One region of the Rhizobium sp. BT04 genome, then DNA from elsewhere that is predicted to be linked to it. Evidence: riboswitches for the same ligand, from Rfam matches in the RefSeq annotation. Region 1 holds a riboswitch; the other holds the start of a gene.
What was found. A riboswitch is a leader RNA that binds a small molecule or an ion and turns the genes downstream of it on or off. The one in region 1 is predicted to bind S-adenosylmethionine.

Region 1 (9,648 bases):
GCTTCGGCAACACTGATCCGCTCCGGCCCGGCGAAGGGATCGCTCTCGCCGCCGCGATAGGCAAGGGTCCCGGTCTTCACGGTTTCGGCCGCAAGCGCCAGGATCCGCACGCAATCCATCATCAGGCTCTCATAGCTTTCGCCGGCCCGATACCATTCGAGCATGGTGAATTCGGGGTGATGCAGCGGCCCGCGCTCGCGATTGCGATAGACATGGGCAAAACACGAAATGCGTTCTTCGCCCGCCGCAAGCAGCTTCTTGCAGGCGAATTCCGGCGAAGTGTGCAGGTAGAACGGCGCCTTCTGCCCGTCCGTCGTCAGCGCTTCGGTGGCGAAGGCGTGCAGATGCGCCTCGTTGCCCGGAGAGACCTGCAGCACCGCCGTATCCACCTCGATGAAATCCTCGCGCGCAAAAAAACCGCGCAACGCCGCCTGGATCGCATTGCGCCCGAGCAGAAAGGCACGGCGATCGGCATGCACGGACGGGGTCCACCAGGGGGACGCTTTGGCCGAAGAGTTCATTCCAAGCTTTCTTCGCCGGAGAAGCCGGTATGGGGATGGCTATTTCCCGGATTTTAGGTTAGTTGCGCCCCAAAGAAAAATATTTCCGTCTTGGAGGCTCGACAGTCCTCTACGACGCCGAAAGCCGAGTTACAAGGAAGTCTTATGGTCAAGGTCATCGCCTCTTCAGTCCGCAAGGGCAACGTTCTCGACGTCGACGGCAAGCTCTACGTCGTCCTCACCGCCCAGAACTTTCATCCGGGCAAGGGCACGCCGGTCACCCAGGTCGACATGCGCCGCATCGTCGACGGGGTGAAGGTTTCCGAGCGCTGGCGCACCACCGAACAGGTCGAACGCGCCTTCGTCGAAGACGTGAACCATCAGTTCCTCTACGAGGACGGCGAAGGCTTTCACTTCATGAACCCTGGAAACTACGATCAGGTCGTCGTCGATGTCGAGACGATGGGTGACGATAAGGCTTATCTGCAGGAAGGCATGACCTGCGTTCTGTCCATGCATGAAGGCATTGCGCTGGCGATCCAGATGCCGCGCCATGTCACGCTCGAAATCACCGAGACGGAACCGGTCGTCAAGGGCCAGACGGCATCGTCCTCCTACAAGCCGGCCATGCTGTCGAACGGCGTGCGCACCATGGTGCCGCCGCACATCAATGCCGGCACCCGCGTCGTCATCGCCACGGAAGACAATTCCTACGTCGAACGCGCCAAGGATTGATCCCTGGTTTGCATCTCTACAGAAGGCCGGTTCCGACCGGCCTTTTTTGTATCCGCCAATATCAAAGATGCGGGTTGCGCGGCCGGTATTTCCGCACGAGCTTCTGGTTGATCTCGGCAGCACCCGGCATGTTGGCGCTGAGATAGACCGGCGCATCGCCTGATTTCGAAAGTTCCGAGGCGACCTCCGCGAAGATCGCATTGATGACCGTTACCCCGACCGCCGTCGAGACCGGCCCGACCCGAAGTCCCGTGCCTTCGAGATCGATAACGGCATCACCCGGCGGCAGCCCGTTGTCGAGCACCACATCGGCGACGTCGGCGAGCCGCCGGCGGCCATTGGCGATCGCCGAGGAATAGGCGATCGAGGTGATGGCGATCACCTTTGCGCCGATTTCGCGCGCATAATCGGCGGCCTCGATCGGCGCGGCGTTCACGCCCGAATTGGAGGCGATGACGATGACATCGCCCGGCTGCATGCCGTAACGTTCCAACATCGGCCGCACTAGGCCCTGTGTGCGCTCATAGACCGAGCTGATGACCGCACCCTCATGCAGCATGGCCGAGCCGACGAGCACCGGCACGGTGAAGGCGAGCCCGCCGGCGCGATAATGCACCTCTTCCGCCAGCATGTGCGAATGGCCGGTACCGAAGACATAGACGCGCTTGTCGCCGCGGGCAGCATCGAGGATGACTGCCGCTGCCTGCGCCATCGGCTCGGCAAGCGCCTGCTTCAGTTCCTCCAGCCGGCCGATCAGATTGGCGAAATAGGCATCGGTAATGTCGGTCATCCCGCTTCTCCTTGAGTTCAGGCCGCCTCGCCGCCAAGCCAGGTGGCGGTGACGGCAAGCGCATCTGTGAGATGCACGAGATCGGCGCGCGCGCCCGGTGAGAGATGGCCGCGATCGGCGAACCTCAGGAAACGCGCGGGATAAAGGGTCGCCATGCGTAAAGCCTCGGCGAGCGTCAGGTCGAGATAGGTGACGCCGTAACGGATCGTCGAGATCATGTCGACGTCGGAACCGGCCAGCGTCCCATCGGAAAGCACCAGCTTCGAGCAGAAGCCGCCCCTTTCGCGCCGGACGGTGCGCCCGTTCAGCGTGAACGAGTCCTTCTCGGACCCGACGAGCGACATGGCATCGGTGACGAAGAACAGCTTGCCTTCGCCGCGTTTGGCACGCAACGCCGTGCGCAAGGCTTTCGGGTCGACGTGATGGCCGTCGGCGATGATGCCGCACCAGACCGAGGGATGATCGATCGCGGCGCCAACGAGACCCGGCGCGCGATGCCCCATCTGGCTCATGGCGTTGAAAAGATGCGTGACGCCCCGCGCGCCGGCATCGAAACGTTCCTCCGCCGCCTCGCTCGAACAATCGGAATGGCCGATGCTGACCGTGACGCCGGCTTCTGCAAGTTCGCGCACCTGGGCAACCGTCACCTGCTCGGCGGCGATCGTGACGAGCAGCGTGCCGATCGCCTCGCGCGCTTGGATGAAGGCTTTGACGTCGCGATCCTCGACCGGCCGCATCAGTTCAGCGAGATGCGCGCCTTTGCGCGCCGGCGCCAGATGCGGGCCTTCCAGATGCAGACCGGCAACGCCGCGCTTTGCTTTCACCGCCTCCTTGGCCGCCTCGATCGCGGCAATGGAGGCCTCCGATGTATCGGTGATCAGCGTCGGCAGCAGCGACGTCGTGCCGTACGGCCGGTGCCCGCCGGCGATGATCTCCATCGAGGTGGCGGAAGGCTCGTCGTTCAGCATCCGCCCGGCGCCGCCATTGACCTGCGCATCGATGAAGCCGGCCGACAGGACACCGCCGGCAAGCGTTACCGTCTCGCCATCCGGCAGATCGCCTCTCCCGACGATGGCTTCGACACGGCCGTCGGCAACGAGAAGCGCCTTGTCGTCATGGAAGCGTTCGCCGTCGAAGATGCGGGCGCCGAGGAAGATCTTGCGGGCCATCAGACCGTCTCCGTCACCTTGAGCAGGTTCGCCGGCCTGTCGGGATCGAAGCCCTTGCGGCGCGTCACCGACTCGATCAGTCGGTAATAGACGAGCAGCGATACCAGCGGATCGACCAGACCGTTGCCCGTCGTCGGCACGCGCAGATTGATGCCGGAAAGCGGCTGTGCCGAGAAGCCGACGGTGGTGGCGCCGAGCTTCTGCAAACGCTCCAGGGCCTGGCTGTTGTTGGCGAAGGCCGCATCGTCGGGCGCAAAGGCGACAATCGGAAAGCCCGGCTGCACCAGGCGCATCGGACCGTGCATCAGTTCCGCCAGCGAAAAGGCCTCGGCATGCAGGCCGGAGGTTTCCTTGGCCTTCAGCGCCGCTTCGAGCGCGATCGCGAAGGCGGGGCCGCGGCCGGCCGTATAGAGCGAGGTCGCGTTGAAGAGAACGTCTTCGGCTGCCGCCGTGTCGATCCCGGCGGTTGCCGAAAGCGCCTCCGGCAGTTTGCCGAGTGCCGCCTGCAGGTCTGACGCGCCGCCGATCGCGGCCGTCACCCCGGACAGGGCGGCGACGGAGGCGATAAAGGACTTCGTCGCCGCGACGCTCTTTTCCGTGCCGGCATTGAGACCGAGAACGATATCGGCCTGTTTTGCAAGCGGACTGTCGATGACGTTGACGACGGCGATCGTCGTCGCCCCGCCCTTCTTCGCCGCTTCCTGAAGCGCGACGATATCGGGGCTGGCCCCCGACTGCGAAACGGTGAAGTGGACGCCGCCCTTCAGGTGCAGCGCGGCACCATAGACCGAAGCGATCGACGGACCCACCGATGCGACCGGAACGCCGCAGGTGATCTCGAAGAGATATTTGAAGAAGGTGGCGGCGTGGTCCGAGGAGCCGCGCGCCGCCGTCGTCACCACGCTCGGGCGGGCCGACGAAAACAACCGGGCGATCTCGGCAAAGACCGGCTTTTCCTTTTCGAGAAGGGTGGCCACCACCTCGGGCGATTGGCCGGCTTCCTGCAGCATCAGCGACTGGTTCTCACTCATAGGTCATCTCCGATTCTCAATTCTGCAACGAAATCATAGGCGTCCCCGCGGTAGTGCGAGCGGGTGTATTCGACGACGCGCTGGTCTTCCAGGCGCGAGACGCGTTCGATCAGAAGCGCCGGCGCGCCCGAGTTGACGTTCAGGATCGCCGCCGAGGACGGATCAAGCGTGACCGCCGTCAACCGCTGCAGTGCCCGCACCGGCCGGTGGCCGCTGGCCGTCAGCGCATCGTAGAGCGATCCTTCGCCACCGGCGTCGTCGCCTAGGAATTTGATCGGCACCACGGCGCGTTCGATCGCCAGCGGCAGGCCGTCCGCGAGACGCAGCCGGTCGAGCCGCAGCACCGGCTCGTCGCCGCCGAGACCGAGCAGGAAGGATTCCTCCGGCGACGGCCTATTGACCGCCCGCGACAATACCCGCGCAGCCGGCAGGCGCCCGCGCGAGCGCATGTCGGCGGAGAAGGAGGAAAGCCGCCAGAGCGACTGCTCCATGCGTTCCACCCTGCTCGAGACGAACGTACCGCTTCCGTGGCGCGATTCCAGTGCGCCCGACGCCATCAGATCGCGATAGGCCGTGCGCACGGTGACACGACCAAGTTTCAGAGCCTCGGCGAGGTCGCGCTCTCCCGGCAGCGCCGTGCCGGGCTTCAGCAGGCCTTCCTGAATGAGGCCGGTCAGCGCCTGCGCCAGCCGCTTGTAGAGCGGGCCGGTCAACGCCTGGTCACGCAGGCCGCGGCTGCTCAGCTCCGCTATCAGACTGGTTCTATCCATAGGCACGTAATAGAACCTATCTAGAACCAATCAGCAAGACGGAATCGCACGCCGACAAGAAAAAACCTCCCCGGGGACCGGAGAGGTTCATAGCGATCAAATCTGACAGCCGTGCGTCTGAAAAGACCGTCAGCTCTTGGTGAAGATATAGTCCGTCTCCTGGCGCAGCACTTCGCCGGGGCGCAGCACCGCATTCGGGAAACCTTCGTGATTGATGGCATCCGGCCAGACCTGCGTCTCCAGGCAGAAGCCGGCGAAGGGACCGTATTTACGCCCGCCAAGGCCGGGCGCCCCGGTATTGAGCTTGAAACCGGCATAGAACTGCACGCCTGGCTCCGTGCTGCGCACTTCCAGCGACACACCGGAATAGAGACTGCGGGCGAGCGCGACGCTGCGCTTGGCGGTGCGCTCGGGCGACAGGCAGAAATTATGGTCGTACAAAGCTTGCTCGCTGCCGACGAAACGCTTCATCGGCGCCATCTCGCGGAAATCGAATTCGGTGCCCGCGACGGAACGGATCTCACCGGTCGGCACCTGCCTCTCGTCGGTCGGCAGATAGTGATCGGCAGCGATCATGATGTCGTGGCCAAGCGCATCTTCACGGCCATCGAGATTGAAATAGGCGTGCTGGCAGACATTGGCGAGCGTCGGCTGATCGCTGGTCGATTCGTAAGTCACCGACAGTTCGCCGTTGCCGTGCACCCGGAAGGTTGCCTGGATCGTGCAATTGCCGGGATAGCCGGCGCGGCCATCGGGATCGACGATCTTCAGCACGACGCGGTCGACGTCATGCTCGACGATCGTCCAGTTGCGTTTGGCGATATTGTCGCTGCCGCCATGCAGATGCGTCACGCCGTTTTCATTCGGCTCCAGCTGATAGTCCTTGCCGTCGAGCGTGAATTTACCGCCACCGACACGATTGGCGCAGCGGCCGGGTGTCGCGCCGAAATAGGCCGAATGGAGGGGGTAGCTGTCGAAGTCGTCGAAGCCGAGCTGCAGCGGCGCCTCATGTCCCTCAAGGCGCAGATCCTGGATGACCGCCCCCCAGGTGATGATCTTGGCCGTCAGCCCGCCGCCCTTGATCTCGACGCGATAGACCGTCTCGCCTGCTTTCGTCTGTCCGAAAACTTCCCGCTCCAACTTATCCGACATGATCGACCGTCCGTTCTATTCCTGGGGTTTAAGCATGTCGCGCAAAAGTGTACAGCGGTTTTGCGATAACGACATGCGTAAAAACAAAGACTTAAAGCGCGGAGAGCGAATCTGAAAGATCGCGACGCGCTTTAGGAGCGGAACCTGCCCGCATTTGCTCCAAACCGCAACCGTGGGATCAGAAAGAAATGCCGCAGCGGTGACGCTGCGGCATCCGCTCTGCCACACTCAGAGATCCGTGCCGATCTCCTCCACATCGAAGGGCGTCGTCTGGTAGATTTCGTTGATCCAATTGCCGAACAGAAGATGCGCATGGCTGCGCCAGCGGTTCTGCGGCGCAAGTGCGGGATCATTATGCGGGAAGTAGTTGTGCGGCATCTTGATCGGCACGCCGGCATTGACGTCGCGGAAATACTCGTCGGACAGTGAGGTGGAATCATATTCGACATGGTTGAACATGTAGAGCCGCCGGCCCTTCTTCTCGTGCACGAGGCAGACGCCCATCTCACCTGATTCCATCAGGATCTCCAGGCTTTCGGATTTTTCGATATCGGCGCGGCGCACCTCGGTCCAGCGCGACACCGGGACTTCGAAATTGTCGGAAAAGCCGTTGAGATAGATGGAGGAAGGTTTCAGGTTCCGGTGGCGGTAGACGCCGAAGGCCTTCTCTTTCAGCTCGTATTTCGGAACGCCGTGGAAATGATAGATCGCCGCCATCGCGCCCCAGCAGACGTTCATCGTCGAATGGACATTCGTTTCCGTCCAGTCGAGGATCTGCTGCATTTCCGCCCAATAGGTGACGTCCTCATAGGGCAGAAGCTCGATCGGCGCCCCAGTGATGATGAAGCCGTCGAACTTGCGCTGCTTCACCTCTTCCCAGGTCTGGTAGAAGGAAAGCAGATGGTCTTCGGACGTGTTCTTCGCCTTGTGGCCGCCGATGCGGATCAGCGACAGTTCCACCTGCAGCGGCGAGGCGCCGACGAGGCGGGCCATCTGCAACTCGGTCTTGATCTTGTTCGGCATGAGGTTGAGCAGCCCGATCTGCAGCGGACGGATGTCCTGACGGATCGCCATCGTCTCGGTCATCACCCGCACACCCTCTTGAACCAGGGTTTCGAAGGCGGGCAGCGTATCGGGGATCTTGATGGGCATTGCGGTCACTCGATCAAAAATAAAAAACCGGCGGCGAAAAAAATCGCTACCGGTCCGCACGCGGCCCTTTAGCGACTTTTTTAACGTGGCTGCAAGCCGGCCGGCCAAATCACCACGGAGCACTTTAATTAGCTCCAGTCGGACCGCGAATCAATGGCGAATGCATGCAGGCGCAGCTCGTGCAAGCATCATCACACTTTAATGACTGATAGAATCTGTTGATAGACCGGTAACGCCACCATGTTAATAATAGGGGCATGGGCGATTTGGAAAAGCGTAATGGCAGATAAGACCGAGGGGAGGCCAGGAATCCGGAGGCAGGATAGGGTAGGGTATGATCTCAGCCTGACATATCGCCTCGGGGTGATGTTCTCAGCGTTCTGGAATTCGCAAGTGCGGGGCAAGGTGCTGTTTCTGGCGACCGTGCTGATCCTTGTTATCCTGGCGACGTCCTACGGCCAGGTCATCCTCAATGAATGGAATGCGCCCTTCTACGATTCGCTGGAGCGCCGCGACCTCGGCGAGTTCTTCCACCAGCTTGAAATCTTTGCGATGATCGCCGGCACGCTGCTGCTGCTCAACGTGCTGCAAGCCTGGCTGAATCAGATGACCGCGCTCTATATGCGCGAGGGCCTGTCGCGCGATCTCGTCGATCAGTGGCTGAAGCGCAAGCGGGCGCTGCGGCTCGCCTCCAGCGGCCTGATCGGCGTCAATCCGGACCAGCGCCTGCACGAGGATTCCCGCAATCTCGCCGAAAGCACGACAGGGCTGGTTCTCGGCCTGCTGCAATCGACCATTCTTCTGGTGAGCTTCATCGGCGTGCTCTGGGAGCTTTCGAGCGGCTTCATCTTCCGGATCAGCGGCCACAGCTTCTCCATTCCGGGTTACATGGTCTGGGCGGCGATTTTTTATGCCGCTTCCGCCTCGGTGCTGAGCCAGGTCGTCGGCCGCAAGCTGGTGAAGCTCAATGCCGACCGTTTCTCGAAGGAGGCCGAGCTTCGCTTCACCTTGATGCACGCCAACGAAAACATGCCGGCTATCACCGTCGCCCGCGGCGAGGAGAATGAGCGCCGGCGCATCAACACCGACATCAGCTCGGTGCTGAGGGTCGTCAAGCGGCTCGCCATGGCCAATACCAACCTCACCTGGGTTTCGGCCGGCTATGGCTGGCTGGTGATCGTCATCCCGATCATCGTCGCCGCCCCTGCCTATTTCTCCGGCGGCCTCACCCTCGGCCAGCTGATGATGTCGGTCGGCGCCTTCAATCAGGTCAATACGGCGCTGCGCTGGTACGTCGCCAATTTCGGCCCGATCGCCGAATGGCGGGCCACGCTGATGCGCGTCACCGATTTCCGCCAGGCGTTGGTCGACATGGAAGAGGACTTCGACCTCAAGGACAGCATCGCCTATGAAAACACCGCGGCCGACACGCTGACGCTGAAGGATATCGTCATCGTCGCCAAGATCGGCGAAGAGATCGACGAATGCGGCGGCTTCCGTCTGCGTGAAACCGATGTCGTGATCAAGGCCGGCGAAAAGATCATGATCAACGGCGATCACAGCGTCAACCGCAAGCTGCTGTTCCAGGCGATGGCCGGCCTCTGGCCGTGCGGCAGCGGCACGATGGGCCTGCCGCCGATCGACGACATGCTGTTCGTTCCGCAGATCGCCTATGTTCCCGGCGGCACATTGCGCGAGGCGCTGGCCTTCCCCGAAAGTGCTGATGCCTATCAGAAGGCGGATATCGAGGCGGCTCTCGAAAAGGCCGGCCTGCATTCGCTGATCGCAAGGCTCGATACCCGCGCCCGCTGGGACAAGCTGCTCGACAGCGACGAGCAGAAGGCGATCGGTTTCGCCCGCCTGCTGCTCGTGCGCCCGCGCTGGATCATTTTCGACGAAGTGCTGGAAGGCATGGAGCCGGAATGGCAGGAAACCATGGCCAAACTGCTCACCACACTGCCTGAAAGCGGCATGATCTATATCGGCCGTTCCGAGGCCTATCTCGAGGCGCTGAAGCCGCGCGTCTTGCATCTGCAGGCGCTGCCGTCAAAATCCGAGGAACCGCCTGTCGCCCAGACCGGCGCCAGCGCCAGTGCAGGCGCTGCTGCCGTCCCGGCGCCGGCGCTCTAAGCCGGCCGATCACATCGGCGGCGTGATGCCATTGAGACCGACGGCCACCTGGCTGGCCGAGATGCTGCCGTCCGCCGCCTTCTCACCGGTGACGATGACGCCGGCGCCGCTCTTCAGATCATCTTTGGTCGCCGGTGCCAAGGTCACGATCGGTGTCGCTTCGGCGATCGTGATGGTTTTTTCCTTGCCCTGATAGGTCAGCGTGATCGTGTGTCCGTC
Region 2 (9,648 bases), 780 kb from region 1:
TACGAAAAACAAAGACCTAAAGCGCGGCACGCGAACCTGAAAGATCGCGACGCGCCTTAGCAGATGATTGACGGAAGATGACGTCTGGATGCCCTGCGCTCATAGGACGCGCTGGGCCCCTCTGCCGCTTTCAATCTGCGCTCGATTTCGGGATCATACGTCAGTTAAGCACCCGCAGCAGCCCCGGTGAATCCAGCGAGAAGGCGGGGATGTCGACATCGAATATCTCGCCTTCGTCCGTTTCCATCTGGTAATGGCCGAACATCAGTCCGGAGGGGGTGTCGAGCGGGCAGCCGGAGGAATATTCGTAGGTGTCGCCGGGGCTGAGCCGCGGCTGTTCGCCGACGACGCCGGGGCCTGTCACTTCGTCCACCTGTCCGTTCTGGTCGGTGATGTTCCAGTAACGGTTGACCAGGCGAACGGCTATGCCGGAATTGTTGCTGATGACAATCCGGTAACCCCAGACATAGCGATCGTCTTCCGGATCGGATTGCTCCTCCAGATAGAACGGTTCGACGACGACTTCGATATCCTTTGTGAGGGCGCGATACATGCCTTGCACCTTAGTCAAGATATGTTACCCGTATCTTATAAAGAGGCCATGTCCGTCAAGGAACGGAACGTTGATCAGTGATGAAACCGTCATGATCGAAGGGTTTTCGATCGTTAAGCCTAATCGTCAGTGTTAATTTTACCTCCGAACGCCGGCGCGGGCGAACTTGTTCCCCCCGACCTCACGGAGCGAGGTCCGGCAGCGGCCGAACCGCGAATGGGTCCGGCCGCTATTCCAGTCGGTCAGGCCGAGACCTTGGCAAGCGCCTTGGCGAAATCCTCGATCAGGTCGTCGGTATCCTCGATGCCGGCCGAAAGGCGCACCGTGCCGGGAGAGATGCCGAGTTCGGCACGCGCCTCCTCCGTCAAGTTCTTGTGCGTCGTCGTGGCCGGATGGGTGATCAGGCTTTTGCTGTCGCCGAGATTGTTGGAGATCTTGACGATATCGAGTGCGTTCTGCAGCGCGAAGGCCGCTTCCTTGCCGCCCTTCAGCTCGAAGGCGACGAGGGTCGAGCCGCCGGTCATCTGCTTGGCGATGATATCGGCCTGCGGATGGTCCTTGCGGCCGGGATAGATCACCTTGGCGACCTTGCCCTGCTCGGCCAGAAAGTCGGCGATCTTCGCCGCATTCTGCGTCTGCTGGCGCACCCGTAGCGGCAGCGTCTCGATGCCTTTCAACAGCGTCCAGGCGTTGAACGGCGACATGGCCGGGCCGGTATGGCGGAAGTAATCGTGCAGGTTCTCGTCGATCCATTCCTTGTCCGCAAGCACCACGCCGCCGAGGCAGCGGCCCTGGCCGTCAATATGCTTGGTGGCGGAATAGACGACGATGTGGGCGCCGAGCTCCAAGGGCTTCTGGAACAGCGGCGTGGCGAAGACGTTGTCGACCACGACCTTGGCGCCGACCTGGTTGGCGAGCTTGGCGACCCCTGCGATATCGACCACCTCGAGCGTCGGGTTGGTCGGGCTTTCCAGGAAGAACACCTTGGTGTTCGGCCGGATCGCCTCTTCCCAATTCTTGAGATCGCGGCCGTCGACCAGCGTGCATTCGATACCGTATTTCGGCGCCAATGTTTCCACAACCCAGCGGCAGGAGCCGAACAGGGCGCGGGCCGCGACGATATGGTCGCCGGCCTTGACCTGGCAGAGGACTGCGGCGGCGACGGCCGCCATGCCGGAGGCGGTAGCGCGGGCGTCTTCGGCGCCTTCGAGCATGCACATGCGCTTTTCGAACATGTCGTTGGTGGGGCTGCCGTAGCGGGCATAGATGAAGCCGTCGGTCTCGCCCTTGAAGCGGGCTTCGGCCGCTTCCGAGGTGTCATAGACGAAACCTTGCGTGAGATAGATTGCCTCGGAGGTCTCGCCATATTGCGAACGCAGCGTTCCGCCGTGGACGAGTTGGGTTGCCGGGCGCCAGGTCTTGCTCATGCCATCACCTTCACATAACAAAAAAACCGGTCGCAAAAGCAGACCGGTTTCAACCCGGTCTTTTTAGCCACTTGTTTAACGTGGCTGCAAGCCGACCGGCCAAATCACCACGGGATAATTCTGCAATACTGCTGTTAGCTGCTTGCGTCAATTCCCCGAGTTTGGTTTTGTCGGCGGCAAATGATGGATGAGGCATGATGGCTCGTGAAACGGGAATTCTGGCGGATCGCGCGATCTCCGCGCTGTTCGAAGCGGAGCGTCTGATCTCCGAACGGGAGCTGGACCGCGACCAGATCCAGCCGGCAAGTCTCGACCTGCGCTTGGGCGCCAAGGCCTTTCGCGTGCGCGCCAGCTTCATGCCCGGGCCCTCGCACCTGGTGTCCGACAAGCTCGACCGGCTGAGCCTGCATGTCATCGACCTCACCGAAGGCGCGGTGCTCGAAACCGGCTGCGTCTACATCGTGCCGCTGATGGAGAGCCTGGCGCTGCCGGCCGACATGTCGGCCTCGGCCAATCCGAAGAGCTCGACCGGCCGCCTCGATATCTTTACCCGCGTCATTACCGACTACGCCCAGGAATTCGACAAGATCCCGGCGGGTTATTCCGGCCCGCTCTATCTCGAAATCAGCCCGCGCACCTTCCCGATCGTCGTGCGCCGCGGCTCGCGCCTGTCGCAGATCCGCTTCCGCGTCGGCCATTCCCTGCTCGGCGAGCCGGAATTGTTGAAGCTGCATGAAAGCGAGACCCTGGTCGCCAGCAAGCAGCCGAACGTATCGGGCGGCGGTATCGCGCTGTCGATCGACCTTGCCGGCGACAAGGACGGCCTGATCGGTTATCGCGGCAAACATCACACCGCCGTCGTCGATGTCGACAAGAAAGATCAGCACGACATCTATGATTTCTGGGAGCCGCTCTATAGCCGCGGTCGCAACGAGCTGATCCTCGATCCCGACGAGTTCTATATCCTCGTCTCGCGCGAGGCGGTGCACGTGCCGCCGGATTATGCCGCCGAGATGACGCCCTTCGATCCGCTGGTCGGCGAATTCCGCGTCCATTATGCCGGCTTCTTCGATCCGGGCTTTGGCCATGCCCCGGCCGGCGGCCGCGGCAGCCGCGCCGTGCTCGAAGTCCGCAGCCACGAAGTGCCCTTCATCCTCGAAGACGGCCAGATCGTCGGCCGCCTGGTCTACGAACACATGCAGGAAAAGCCCGCCAGCCTCTACGGCTCCGGCCTCGGCTCCAACTACCAGGCCCAGGGCCTCAAGCTCTCGAAGCACTTCCGCATCTGAGGCTTCCCGGCGGCCGCGACTTGACAGCGGCCCCCATCTGTTGGAAATCTCAGCGCATCGCGGGTGTAGCTCAATGGTAGAGCAGCAGCTTCCCAAGCTGAATACGAGGGTTCGATTCCCTTCACCCGCTCCAGCTGCCCCTCAGGCTAGTTGTCTACTAACGTCCACAGACGTCCAATAAATCCATGTAAATCAGTGGCATAAAGAGGCCCCGGGCGTCCGTTCGCCGCCTTTTGAAGGCGCTTCGCGATCTTTTATGAAAAGGGTTGCGCGCAGGCATCGGCTCCTACAAGGAAACAGATGGCGCCTCGGCCGCGCGCAACCCCTAGCTTCGCCTTTATTTGGTCCTACTGACGCTCGTCTCAATCCTCCCCAATTGAGAACTTACGTAGTCGCCGTGGCGAAGCTTTGCGAATTCGTCGGTGGCTTGTGCCAGTGCGCTCTTGAAAACGTACCATTCACCGTCCGGTTCGCGTTTCTGATAGATCAGGCCGCCCTTCTTGCGGTGGCTGAAGCAGGTGATTGCCGTCGCCGTTCCGGTCTTGGCGTGCCAGTCGGCGTTGAAGCAGAGTTTCCCCGACTCCGTGATGAACCAGCGGCCCATGCCGAAGGATGGCGAGCCATTTTCCCGCGACCAGGCGGTAAAGCGACGCGCCTTTGTGGAGAAGTAGCCGGCGCCGGCTTTCCACATCCAGGAATTCTGGTTGTAGAGCCGATAGATTTCCGCGCTGCTCATCGGCTTTGCGGTCTCGATCCCCGCAGGCTCATTGGTTCCGGCAGCGGACGCGGCCGTGGCGATACCGCTGGTCAGGGCCACGGCCAGGAGCATTTTTTGAAGCATGGACATGTTCAGGTTCCTTCTTGTTCAATTGATGCTTTCGCGGACGACCCGCCAGTCGGGGCGGCCATAGCCGTCCGGCCACGGATAGACTTCACGGTCGTTGAAGTAGATGACGGCGCTGAGCGCCGGGAACTGGGGATAGCGTTTCGTTACGCTCTCAGCCCAGTTTCGCACGAAGGAATCGTCGCCTTCGTAGCCGAGTTCGGCAACCATGATGGGCTTGCCGTAACCAGCGACACGGGCGTAGCCGGGCGCAAGGTGCTCGGCAAACGTCTGGTCACGGCCAGTCTTGTCCCTGTCGTATTGCTCCAGGCCAAAGACCGAGAGCCCGATGAGATCGACGACATCGTTGCCGGGATAAAAGGCTTGAAGCCCCTCATTGCCCTTCGGTGACCACATGTATTTGGCCGTCTTCAGGTGGACCTTGCAGACCTCCACCATCCGGCGATAGGCCTTGGCATAATCGGCGCCCTGCCAATGCGACCAGGAGAACTGGCTGTCGGTTTCGTCCATTTCCTGTCCCCAGCGAATGATGACCGGACTTTTCAGCTTGGCAGCAGTCGAGCAGATGGCGGCCATGTTCGCATCGCGCGAACCGTCCAGGATGCTGTGCAGCAGTTCCTGCGAGGTTTGGCGCCAATCGGCTGACCAGGTCCACGGCTCGACCGAGATCAGCAGGGTGCGGCCACGCGCTTGCGCATAATTGTCGGCGAGGGTGAGCGTGCCCAGATCGACATCTTCCCAGGGCAGGAAGAGGTGTTCGATCTTCGAATCGGGCGAGGCGCCTAAATCTCCGTGCGGATCATAGGCGCCGAACGTGATCGACTCCTTCGTGACGACCGGCATTTTGGTCGGCGGCGCAATGGACGATGTCGTCATTGCAAGCGGCTGCCCTTCGGCAAAGCTGCCCAGAGCGGTCGGCAGGACCGCGACTCCCGACAGCAACAGGCCGGTTAACGACAACAGGGCTATTTTGGATGGGCTATGCATTGTGTACTTCCTCTACGCTCGGCCGCACATCCGGGTGAGCGGCATCCGTTCTCAGTTGGATCTCCTCCGGAGCGGAAATCCATCGTGGTTTGAAGAAGATTGTGCGCAGGGCAGTCCCGCCCCGGCCTGCACCGGAGACGGCATAGCGCTCTTCGAACAGCTGAAGGCGGCCGCTGCCCCAGGCGAGTGCCTCGGTCGCATCCTGTCCGCGCATGACGGTTGCAACCCCCGGCAGCGCGACGAGCGCAAGAAGCACGGTCGCCATCGCCGGACGGTAGAAACGCGGCGCCGCCGCAATCATATTTTCCTTCGAATGGCGCCCGACGATGACCAACAGCAGCGCGCAGTAGATTGCCGCGTTCAGGATTGTAAAGAAGTAACCCCCCTTGGAGGCGCCGGCATCGCCGATTGCCAGGGCGGGCAATACCGCCATGAGCGCCAGCAAAGCGTAGGGCGCCAGGACACGCACCGGCAGCAGATCGACTTCGGACCGCCCTTTCGGCGTGACGCGGAAATCGACGAAGGAGCCTGTCGCAAAATCGTGCACCGCAGCCAGCGTGCCGGCGAGCGCCCAGGGCCAGCGCGCGAAGAGAAAGAGCATGCATTCCCAGCTCAGGATCTTGGCGTCGTAGGGGCGGAACGAGCTGCTGGCGCGCCAGCGATAAGCCATCACCACGAGAGCGATAGAAAGCGGTGCGAAATGCGCCAGGAAATCTGGATAGGTCACCGTCACGAAGTTCTGGCCGCGCATGAGCGCGATGATCGGCAACGCAAACATGAGCAACATAAAGAACGCAAAAAGCGGATACCAGAGTTGCGAAAACAGGAACTGGAACTTGAGCCGGGGCGGCAGCCGGCCGACGAGGCTCGGCGAGTACCGCAACAGCACCATGACCAGGCTGCGCGACCACTGGAATTCCTGCGTCACGAGATCGCTGAAGGTTCTAGGGCCGTCACCATGGGCGATGGCATCCAGCGCATGCACACCCCGCCAGCCGTCGGCATTCATCATCAATGTCGTCGAATGGTCTTCAGCCAACTCCGGGCCGAGGCCGCCGATCTGTTTGAGGGCGACGGTGCGTACCGCGTAATGCGACCCTATGCACAGCGGCGCCAGGCCGCCATTGTAACCGGCTTGGAGCGAGCCATGCATGCTGGCCTCGACATAGAGCCTTCCACGTGCCGACCAGCTTTCGGAAGCGTTCTTGTCGCAAATGCTGGGGGCCGAGACATAGCCGACCTTTGGATCGGCGAACGGACGCAGCATGTGGAAGAGATAGTCGGGCGCGGGAACATGATCCGCATCGAGTTGCGCCACGAAATCGTAGCTGTTGTAGCCGTGGTGGTCGTAGAAGAAGGCGAGGTTGCCTTCCTTGCACCGCGTGCGTCGGGGCCACGACGTCCGATGATAATCGGATCGCCCCTTGCGGGTCGAGACGAGGACCCCGTGCCCGGAGCACCAGTCGAGAGTCTCGGGGGAAGGATCTTCGTCGGCAAGCCAGGTGTCGTGTTCCACCTCCTGGGCAAGCATCGCCAGCAGGGTTTCACTGACGACCGAGAAGGGTTCGGCCGGCGCCTTGGTCACGACCATGGCCACTCGACTGCCCGCCGGCAGGCGCAAGGGACCGTTCGGTCTTGCCGCCCGATAGAAGACGACGATGAAATAGGCCGGCAGAGCGGTAACCCAGGAAAGAACGAGGCTCACCGTAATTGTGCCGAAAGCATCGACGTGATGGCGCGGCTCCAGCCACCAGATCCAGAAATAGGCGAGGGCGCAGGCCCATACGGCCGCCGAGACCAGATATTCGGTCCGCCGATGTCCGGTCAGAACCGGGACAAGAAGCGGCTCGTGGGAGAGTTCCGGAGCATGCGTCGCTTGGGTAATCGCAAGTTCGGTCACGCGCGCGCCTCCAGTCCGAAGAACGGAGCCGCCGTCCGCACGATGGTTTCGAGGTCGGAATATCGAGGCTGGAAGCAGAGCGTCTGGCGGGCCAGGCTGGCGTCGGCGTAGAGGCTGGGCGGATCGCCCGGCCGGCGTGGATGGATGACGACCGGGACTTCGCACCCGGTCGTTTCCTGGATCACGCGCAGGATTTCCCTGATGGAAAAACCCCGCCCGGTGCCGAGGTTGACAGCGAGGTTTGCTCCGCCTTTGGCGAGATGGGTGAAGGCCTGAACATGGGCGCGCGCGAGATCTGCGACGTGAATATAGTCCCTTATGCAGGTCCCGTCAGGGGTATCGTAATCATCGCCGAATATCTCCAGGTGCGGAATCCGGCCGGCCGCGGCCAGCAGCGCCCGCGGAATGAGATGGGTTTCCGGAACGTGCCATTCGCCAAGCTCGCCGTCCGGATCGGCTCCACACGCATTGAAGTAACGCAGGGCAACATACCGCAGGCCGTAGGCCGCCGCATAATCGGCGAGCATATCCTCGCCGATCTGCTTGGTCTTGCCGTAGGGATTGATCGGAGCCTTCGGCAACGTCTCATCGATCGCCAGCACGGAGGGGACGCCGTAGACGGCACAACTCGATGAGAAGATGACGTTCTGAAGCCCCGTCTGCCGGCAGGCATCGATAAGCGACAATGCACCGCAGACATTATTGTTGTAATATTTCGCTGGGTTTTGCACGGACTCGCCCACGTAGGCCGAGGCGGCGAAGTGGATGACGGCATCGGGAGCATATTTCTCGATGACCTCGATCAGGCATGGCGAGTCGAGGACGTCACCTTCGACGAAAGGGCCCCAGCGCACGGACGAACGGTTTCCGGTCGTGAGATTGTCGTAGACGACAGGCTCAATTCCCTCCGAGCGGAGGAGCTTGGCGGTGTGGCTGCCGATATAGCCGGCACCGCCCGTGACAAGGACCCGGGGCGCATCCATCAGACCGCCTCCAGTTCGCGTGCCGGACGGGTGAGAAGGCCATCGAAATAGTCGATCGTGTGACGCAGGCCGCTCGACAAGTCGATCTTCGGCCGCCAGTCGAGTTCCTGCATGGCAAGCGAAATATCGGGGCAACGCTGCCGGGGATCGTCAACCGGCAGAGCGCGATGGATGATTTGCGACCGGGAGCTGGTCAATCCGATTACCTGCTCGGCCAGCTCCCGGATCGTGAATTCGCCCGGATTGCCGAGATTTACAGGCCCCGTCAGCGATGGCGGTGAGGCCATCATGCGGACCATGCCGCCGATGAGATCATCGACGAAACAGAACGAGCGGGTCTGCGAACCGTCGCCATATATCGTGATGTCTTGCCCCGTCAGGGCCTGTACGATGAAATTCGAGACGACGCGGCCGTCGTCCGGACGCATCCGCGGGCCGTAGGTGTTGAAGATGCGGATGATCTTGATCTCGACGCCGTGCGTGTTGTGGAAGTCGAAGAACAGCGTCTCGGCGCACCGCTTGCCCTCGTCATAGCAGGAGCGCGGCCCGAACGAATTGACGTTGCCCCAGTAGCTTTCGACTTGCGGGTGGACGTTCGGGTCGCCGTAGACTTCGGAGGTGGATGCCTGAAGGATGCGTGCGCCGGTGCGCGCGGCCAGCTCCAGAAGGTTGAGGGAGCCCAGCACGCAGGTCTTTGTCGTATGGACCGGATCGGCCTGATAATGCGGGGGCGATGCCGGGCAGGCGAGGTTATAGATCTCGTCGACGTCCAGATCGAGCGGGTGGACGATATCGTGGGCGACGACATTGAAGCGATCGACTCGCTTCAGATGGGCGATATTGGGCCGCATGCCGGTGGAAAAGTTGTCGAGGCAGATCACCTGGTGTCCGGCGGCCAAAAGCGTCTCGCACAGATGTGATCCGAGGAAACCTGCACCGCCGGCGACAAGAACTCTCTTGGGAGGACGGGATATTCCGGATGGATCATTTGCATCACGAGCCGAAGTTTGCGCAGAGCGAGCATGAATCTTACCAAGATAGTTCACGACTACCTCCCGTGTTTTCAGATTTTGCTATGGGATCTTCGATAGTTACTTCGCTACACCGCGAAACTAAGTCGTTCGATCATGCGAATATTTTATTCGTCCGGTTTTTCTTTTGGAAAGCACCGATGTCTATTTAGATACAGCTAAGGGAGGCAATTGTCGTTATCCTCACGTCCTGGAAATTATCGCTCCGTACATTTCAGAGCGAAGGGGAATATGATAAACAACTTATGGAGGTGACTGTTCGAGCACCTCCGCTTTTGCAGACGGAGTTCTGCGGAGATTTCAGCCGCAAAAACAATTGCTTTTCTCAATTTCCATGGCTCGGGTCGGGTTATGCGCTGGAGGAATTGGATGGCTACAGGGTCTGAATCCGACGATGATCCTGCCGCGGAACAGGAACGGCCGGCGCATATGGAACGGCGGCGCTGGCCGCGTGAACCGGCCATGCGCAAGGAACGCCCACCCCATGGCTCCCCTGCACTCGTGCCGCTGCGATTCTCGACGCAGGACCTGCCACCGGCAGAACAATTCCAGGCCTGGGGGGCACATATGGCGCCGCTCGTGGATGTTCATCTGCCGGAGGGAAAATCACCGGAAGACGGGTTCCTCGCGGAGC

Region 2: it holds a riboswitch for S-adenosylmethionine, as region 1 does, so the genes downstream of both, QMO82_RS25780 (O-succinylhomoserine sulfhydrylase) here and metA (homoserine O-succinyltransferase) in region 1, are expected to answer to the same signal.

What each region holds. Positions count from the first base shown of each region.
Region 1 covers NZ_CP125652.1:2,813,136-2,822,783, forward strand. Annotated here, with positions in the region: gene epmA (EF-P lysine aminoacylase EpmA) at 1-521, opposite strand, end outside; gene efp (elongation factor P) at 666-1,235, shown strand; gene QMO82_RS22160 (SIS domain-containing protein) at 1,297-2,025, opposite strand; gene nagA (N-acetylglucosamine-6-phosphate deacetylase) at 2,043-3,194, opposite strand; gene QMO82_RS22170 (SIS domain-containing protein) at 3,194-4,225, opposite strand; gene QMO82_RS22175 (GntR family transcriptional regulator) at 4,222-4,995, opposite strand; gene QMO82_RS22180 (aldose epimerase family protein) at 5,125-6,147, opposite strand; gene metA (homoserine O-succinyltransferase) at 6,376-7,299, opposite strand; SAM riboswitch at 7,348-7,425, opposite strand; gene QMO82_RS22190 (ABC transporter ATP-binding protein/permease) at 7,540-9,429, shown strand; gene QMO82_RS22195 (hypothetical protein) at 9,439-9,648, opposite strand, start outside.
Region 2 covers NZ_CP125652.1:3,594,418-3,604,065, forward strand. Annotated here, with positions in the region: gene apaG (Co2+/Mg2+ efflux protein ApaG) at 161-553, opposite strand; gene QMO82_RS25780 (O-succinylhomoserine sulfhydrylase) at 796-1,980, opposite strand; SAM riboswitch at 2,023-2,101, opposite strand; gene QMO82_RS25785 (2'-deoxycytidine 5'-triphosphate deaminase) at 2,175-3,269, shown strand; tRNA gene QMO82_RS25790 (tRNA-Gly) at 3,329-3,402, shown strand; gene QMO82_RS25795 (DUF995 domain-containing protein) at 3,607-4,116, opposite strand; gene QMO82_RS25800 (glycoside hydrolase family 26 protein) at 4,135-5,073, opposite strand; gene QMO82_RS25805 (glycosyltransferase family 2 protein) at 5,093-7,000, opposite strand; gene galE (UDP-glucose 4-epimerase GalE) at 6,997-7,983, opposite strand; gene QMO82_RS25815 (UDP-glucuronic acid decarboxylase family protein) at 7,983-9,029, opposite strand; gene QMO82_RS25820 (helix-turn-helix domain-containing protein) at 9,384-9,648, shown strand, end outside.